DNA from 2 places in the Rhizobium sp. Leaf311 genome. Region 2 is predicted to be linked to the other one. Evidence: riboswitches for the same ligand, from Rfam matches in the RefSeq annotation. Region 2 holds a riboswitch; the other holds the start of a gene.
What was found. A riboswitch is a leader RNA that binds a small molecule or an ion and turns the genes downstream of it on or off. The one in region 2 is predicted to bind S-adenosylmethionine.

Region 1 (3,409 bases), on a different contig from region 2:
GAATTTGCGGCCTCACCAACGCCGCCGGTAAAGGCAACAGGCGGATGGCTGTAGGTGGCGGCGGGAGCTGGCGCCTGCTCTTCATAGGCCGGAGAAATGACGCTCAATGCATGGGCAGGCAGAACAGTAACGCCACAAAACCCAGCACTCATGGCAGCCACTGACATCAGTTTTACCATCTTAAACATCGGTACTTCCTTTTGTTATTCGGAAAACCAACGTTACTCGACGGAGTTTTGTTCCAAGATCGCAAATATAGGGGAAAGAACGCCTGGAGCGGGTGAAGGGAATCGAACCCTCGTATTCAGCTTGGGAAGCTGCTGCTCTACCATTGAGCTACACCCGCATGGCATTCAAAAGTCTGACAGTTGTGGTGGGCTGTCAAGTTTGTTGTGGGTCTATCAGGCGCGGAAGTGCTTGGAGAGTTTGAGGCCCTGGGCTTGATAGTTGGAGCCGAGGCCGGTGCCGTAGAGGCCTTCCGGTTTGGTCAGCATGTGTTCGTAGACCAGGCGACCGACGATCTGGCCGTGTTCGAGAATGAAGGGGACTTCGTGGCTTCGGACTTCGAGAACCGCGCGGCTGCCGGTTCCGCCGGCGCTGGCGTGGCCGAAGCCGGGATCGAAGAAGCCGGCGTAATGTACGCGGAACTCGCCTACCAGCGGGTCGTAGGGCGTCATTTCGGCGGCATAGAGCGGTGGAACGTGCACCGCTTCGCGGGAGACGAGAATGTAGAATTCATCCGGATCGAGAATCAGTTCGGCGCGGCCCCGCGCATGGATTGGCTCCCAGAAGTCCAGCACGTCATGCGCCGCTTTCTGATCGACATCGACCACGGCGGTGTGATGCTTGCCGCGATAACCGATCAGGCCCTGTTCGCCGAAGCCCTGCAGATCGATCGACAGGGCAATGCCGCCGCCCGATACATTGGGGGTTTCGCTTGCAACCAGCGTGTCGTTTTCATGCAGCGTCAGCAACTCACCTTCGTTGAGAACGGAGTGGCCGATGCGGAAGCGGATTTGCGACAGGCGCGAGCCCTGACGAACGACGATGGGGAAGGTACGCGGGCTGATTTCGAGATAGAGCGGACCGTGATATCCCGCCGGGATCTTGTCAAATTCCTGCGCATAATCGGTGATGACGCGGGTGAAGATGTCGAGGCGGCCTGTCGAGCTTTTCGGGTTGGCGGAAGCAGACATGCCTGCCGGAAGCGCCAGCGCCTCCATCAGGGGCACGATATAGACGCAGCCTGTTTCCAGCACCGCGCCTTCGCTGAGATCGATCTCGTGAAGGCTGAGGCGGGTCAGCTTTTCAATAACCTGGGTGGATGGGCCGGGCATGAAGCTGGCCCGGACACGGTAAGCCTTGGTACCCAGGCGCAGGTCTAGGCTGGCAGGCTGGACCTGATCTGAATCCAGCGCCTTCTTGCTGGTCAACTGACCGGCCTGGAACAGCTCGCGGATCGCTCCATCTGCCAAAATGCCTGTTGTTCTCGTCATCGCTCACCACCTTTTTCATGTGCGACAAAACCAAAAGCAAGGCATTGACGCAAGTCGTTAACGGAGTTATGGCAATCTTATCCCGTGGTGATTTGGCCGGTCGGCTTGCAGCCACGTTAAATAAGTGGCTAAAAAGACCGGGTGCTTGTAACCGGTCTGCTTTTGCGGCCGGTTTTTTTGTTTGTAAGGTGATGACATGAGCAAGAAATGGCGCCCGGCAACCCAATTGGTCCATGGCGGCACACTGCGTTCTGCCTATGGCGAGACATCCGAGGCGATTTATCTCACACAGGGCTTCGTCTATGACAGCTCTGAAGCCGCAGAAGCCCGTTTCAAGGGCGAGACGGATGGCTTTATCTATGCCCGTTACGCAAGCCCGACCAATGACATGTTCGAAAAGCGCATGTGTATGCTGGAAGGCGCCGAAGATGCCCGCGCCACGGCCTCCGGCATGGCTGCCGTCAGCGCCGCCATTCTGTGCCAGCTGAAAGCGGGCGATCACATCGTTGCCGCGCGCGCGCTGTTTGGCTCCTGCCGCTGGGTGGTGGAAACGCTTGCGCCCAAATATGGCATTGGCTGCACGCTGGTAGACGGTCGCGATCTTGCCAACTGGGAAAAGGCGATCCAGCCCAACACCAAGCTGTTCTTCCTGGAAAGCCCGACCAATCCGACGCTGGAAGTGGTCGATATCGCAGGCGTAGCCAAGCTTGCCAATCAGATCGGCGCAAAACTGGTTGTCGACAACGTGTTTGCGACGCCGCTTTTCCAGAAGCCGCTGGAACTGGGCGCGCATATCGTCGTCTATTCGGCGACCAAGCATATCGATGGTCAGGGACGCTGCCTTGGCGGCGTGGTTCTTTCCGACAAGAATTGGATCGAGGAAGAGCTTCAGGACTACTTCCGCCATACCGGCCCGGCTCTTTCGCCCTTCAACGCCTGGACACTGTTGAAAGGCATGGAAACCCTGCCGCTTCGCGTGCGCCAGCAGACCGCCAATGCCGGCAAGATCGCCGATTTTCTGGCAGAGCAGACCAAGGTGGCCAAGGTCATCTATCCCGGCCGAGCCGATCACCCGCAGGCCGACATCATTGCCCGGCAGATGACGGGTGGATCGACCCTCGTCTGCTTTGAGCTGAAAGGTGGCAAGGAAGCGGCATTCAAGCTGCAGAACGCCCTGGAGGTCGTCAAGATTTCCAACAATCTCGGCGATGCCAAGAGCCTCATCACCCATCCGGGCACGACGACGCACAAGAACCTGACGGATGAAGCCCGCGCCGAACTGGGCATTTCCGGCGGCACATTGCGCCTTTCCTGCGGTATCGAAGACACAGACGATCTGCTGGAGGATTTCGCAGCAGCACTCGCCAAGGTCTCGGCCTGATCGACATCCACGGTCCGGCCTCGTGCCGGGCCGCCTACCCGCCCCTGTATTCGCGACCGCAATCGCCGCCTCGAAAAATTTCCATAGGCCCTGCAATAAGCATTATGGAAAGCAGGGCACGGATGTTATGGCACTGTCATCATCCAGGCGCGTGACACTCTCCTTCGACCGCAGCCAAAATTTACCATCGCCGGTAAAGTAAATACAATATGAAATCCGGGTTTCTTGACCTAAGCCCATGCCTGTAGTGTAGAATAATAAAACAACAACGACGTAGGGCCCTGTGAATGTATCGTGCACTGACAAGAGATATCGAGGTCACGGTCGACCCCTATTATCTTGAAGAGCAGTCCGACCCGGATGACAATCGCTACGTCTGGGGCTACACGGTCGTGATTTCAAACAATTCGGACAGGGCTGTTACGCTCGTTAATCGCTACTGGCATATCACCGATGAAAACGGCCAGGTCGACGAAGTTTCCGGCCCCGGCGTGGTGGGCGAGCAGCCCTATCTGGAGCCGGGCGACACCTA
Region 2 (3,409 bases):
CCACCTTGCGCTTTGCGACGCGCTGGGCTGAAAGGCAGAAATTGTGGTCGTAACCGACCTGTGCACCATCGATCTCGCGGCGCATCGGTGTCGAGCTTCGCAGGTCGAAGACAGTACCGTCAACGGCGCGGATTTCACCGGTCGGAATCTGTCGCTCGTCCGTTGGAAGGTAATGATCGGCGGCGATTTCGATTTCATGGCCGAGCGCCGATTCCGCGCCGTCCAGATTGAAATAGGAATGCTGGCAAACATTGGCGAGCGTCGGCTGATCGGTCGTCGTTTCGTAAACGACCGACAAAACGCCTCCCTCGCGAATTGTGTAGGTGGCCGTTACAGCACAATTACCCGGATAGCCGGCGCGGCCATCGGGATCGATGATCTGCAGCACGACATGACTGGGGCCATGTTCCATGATCATCCAGTTGCGCTTGCCGATATTGTCGCTGCCGCCGTGAAGGTGGGTAACGCCTTTTTCGTTCAGCTCCAGCTGATAGGCCTTGCCATCGATGGAAAACTTGCCGCCACCGATGCGATTGGCGTTTCTGCCGGGCGTGGCGCCGAAATAGGAGGAATATTTCGGATAGTCATCGAAATTTTCGAAGCCGAGAAGAAGTGGCGGCTGATGGCCTTCAAGCCGCAGATCCTGGATGACGGCGCCCCATGTCATGACATTGGCACTCAATCCGCCAGCAGCAATGCCCACGCGCTCGACCTTTTCTCCCGTCGGCGTAAATCCGAAGTTTTCACGTGTCCCGGCTTCCAGCATAGCGATACTCTCCCAATCGATCGTTTCGGGCCGGACGTTGCGTTATTTTCCGACCCTTCGCAATCACTGAATTACTTTCTGCCCGTGCCGATCGCTTCCAGTTCGTACGGCGTGGTCTGATAGATCTCGTTGATCCAGTTGCCAAAAAACAGGTGGGCATGGCTGCGCCAACGGTTGAGTGGCTTCAAGGTCGGATCGTTGTGCGGAAAGTAGTCATGCGGAAGCTTGATCGGTACGCCCGCGTTCACATCGCGAAAATACTCGTCTGACAGCGACGTCGAGTCATATTCGACGTGATTGAACATATAGAGGCGCTTGCCCTTGGCCTCATGGGCCAGACACACGCCCATTTCCTCGGATTCCATCAGGATTTCCAGTTCCGGATGTTGCTCGATGTCGGCGCGGCGAACCTCTGTCCAGCGCGATACCGGAACCTGAAAATCGTCGGAGAAACCGCTGAGATAAATTGAGGATGGGCAAAGATTGCGGTGTCTGTAGACGCCGAATGCCTTTTCCTTCAACTCGTGCTTCGGCACGCCGTGGAAGTGATAGATTGCCGCCATTGCACCCCAGCAGACATTGAGCGTCGAGTGGACGTTGGTCTGTGTCCAGTCGAAGATTTTCTGCATTTCGTCCCAATAGGTGACTTCCTCGTAGTTCAGCGTTTCCACCGGTGCGCCGGTGATGATGAAGCCGTCAAACTTGCGGTTCTTCACTTCTTCCCATGTCTCGTAGAAGGAAAGCAGATGTTCTTCCGAGGTGTTCTTGGCGCGGTGTCCGCCGATGCGGACCAGCGAGAGTTCAACCTGCAGCGGTGATGCGCCCACCAGTCGCGCCATCTGGATTTCGGTCTTGATCTTGTTTGGCATGAGGTTGAGCAGCCCGATCTGCAGCGGGCGGATATCCTGACGGATGGCTGCCGTTTCTGTCATGACCCGCACGCCCTCATTCACGAGGGTCTGGAAAGCGGGGAGCGTATCGGGAATCTTGATTGGCATGTCAAACTCACTTCCATGGCGGCGTAGGCCGTGAAAACAAAAAAACCGGTGGCGAAATCGCAACCGGTCCTCGGAAATTGACTTTTTCCTCGACCCTTTAGCGACTTCTTTAAAGTGGCTGCAAGCCGGTCGGCAAATCACCACTGACGGGTGTCATAATCCCGCGCAGCCAGAAAATCAATATCGCAGGCCAATCCGGCGTTTGTGTCTTTCCATCCGTGACCGATCCGGGCTATGGCAGGGGAATGACGCCTACCCATTTCACCATACTTCTCGGCGGCACAATCACCGTCACGGATCGTCTGCGAAAAGCAGTGGCGGACACGCGCGTGATTGCGGCTGACAGCGGAATGCGTCACGCCGAGCCTCTCGGTCTGACGCCGGAATTATGGGTGGGTGACTTCGATTCCTCCGACAGGGACCTCCTGGCACGGTGGCCTGATGTGCCACAAAGGCCGTTTCCCGCGTCCAAAGGTGTGACCGACGGCGAAATTGCCGTGTCTGAGAGCATCGAGCGCGGTGCCACCCGTTTGACCCTGGTGGGTGCACTCTCCGGCGAACGGTCGGACCATGCGCTGTTTCATCTGCTCTATGCCGTTTCACTGGCTGAAAGCAGCATCGATGTCACTCTCACATCCGGGGAGGAGGAGGCCTATCCCTTGCTGGCAGGGGAACGCACGCTCGATCTGCCGGCAGGATCGTTGTTTTCTGTCGCCGGTTTTACGGCGCTGTCGGGTCTCGAAATCAGGAATGCGCGCTATCCCCTGACAGATTTTGCGCTTGCTTTTGGCTCGTCCCGTACTATTTCCAACGTGGCGGAGGGGCCATTGCACCTTCGTCTTGAAAGCGGCAAGGCCATCGTGCTCGCCCGTCCCTATGATTTGACCGGAGCCTGAACCTTGGCACCCCCTATTCTGAAACTCGACGATATCAAGCTGACCTTCGGCGTTACTCCACTGCTCGACGGTGCCAATCTGCAGGTGGAGCCGGGGGATCGTATCTGCCTTGTCGGCCGCAATGGTTCGGGCAAATCGACGCTGATGAAGATCGCGGCGGGTCTCGTAGAGGCGCAGTCCGGTGAGATATTCCGTCACCCTTCGGCTACGATCCGTTATCTAGAGCAAGCACCTGATTTCGCCGACTTCGAGACGGTTCAGGCCTATGCGGAAGCCGGTCTTGGCCCTGGCGACGATGCCTATCGCGTCACCTATCTGCTGGAACATCTCGGTCTGACCGGGCAGGAGCATCCGTCTAGCCTTTCTGGCGGCGAAGCTCGCCGCGCTGCTCTCGTGCGCGTCATGGCACCAGAGCCCGACATTCTGATGCTGGACGAGCCGACCAACCATCTGGATCTGCCGACAATCGAATGGCTGGAAAGCGAATTGCAGCAGACGCGAAGTGCCCTGGTCCTGATCTCGCATGACAGGCGCTTCCTTGAAAAGGTCTCCACAGCGACAGTCTGGCTGGATCGTGGGCAGGCGCGGCGTCTCAGCCGCGGGTTCGCGCATTTCGAGGAATGGCGCGACAAGGTGCTCGAAGAGGAAGAGCTGGAGCAGCACAAGCTCGGCAAGGCCATTGAGCGCGAAGAACACTGGATGCGCTATGGCGTGACTGCGCGGCGCAAGCGCAATATGCGGCGTGTGGG

Region 1: another riboswitch for S-adenosylmethionine. It lies ahead of ASF69_RS06150 (O-succinylhomoserine sulfhydrylase); the one in region 2 lies ahead of metA (homoserine O-succinyltransferase).

Annotation. Positions count from the first base shown of each region.
Region 1 covers NZ_LMNZ01000004.1:73,064-76,472, reverse strand. Annotated here, with positions in the region: gene ASF69_RS06165 (BA14K family protein) at 1-188, opposite strand, end outside; tRNA gene ASF69_RS06160 (tRNA-Gly) at 273-346, opposite strand; gene ASF69_RS06155 (2'-deoxycytidine 5'-triphosphate deaminase) at 402-1,496, opposite strand; SAM riboswitch at 1,571-1,649, shown strand; gene ASF69_RS06150 (O-succinylhomoserine sulfhydrylase) at 1,693-2,877, shown strand; gene apaG (Co2+/Mg2+ efflux protein ApaG) at 3,165-3,409, shown strand, end outside.
Region 2 covers NZ_LMNZ01000022.1:15,953-19,361, forward strand. Annotated here, with positions in the region: gene ASF69_RS20720 (aldose epimerase family protein) at 1-766, opposite strand, end outside; gene metA (homoserine O-succinyltransferase) at 838-1,764, opposite strand; SAM riboswitch at 1,842-1,918, opposite strand; gene ASF69_RS20730 (thiamine diphosphokinase) at 2,010-2,660, shown strand; gene ASF69_RS20735 (ABC-F family ATP-binding cassette domain-containing protein) at 2,664-3,409, shown strand, end outside.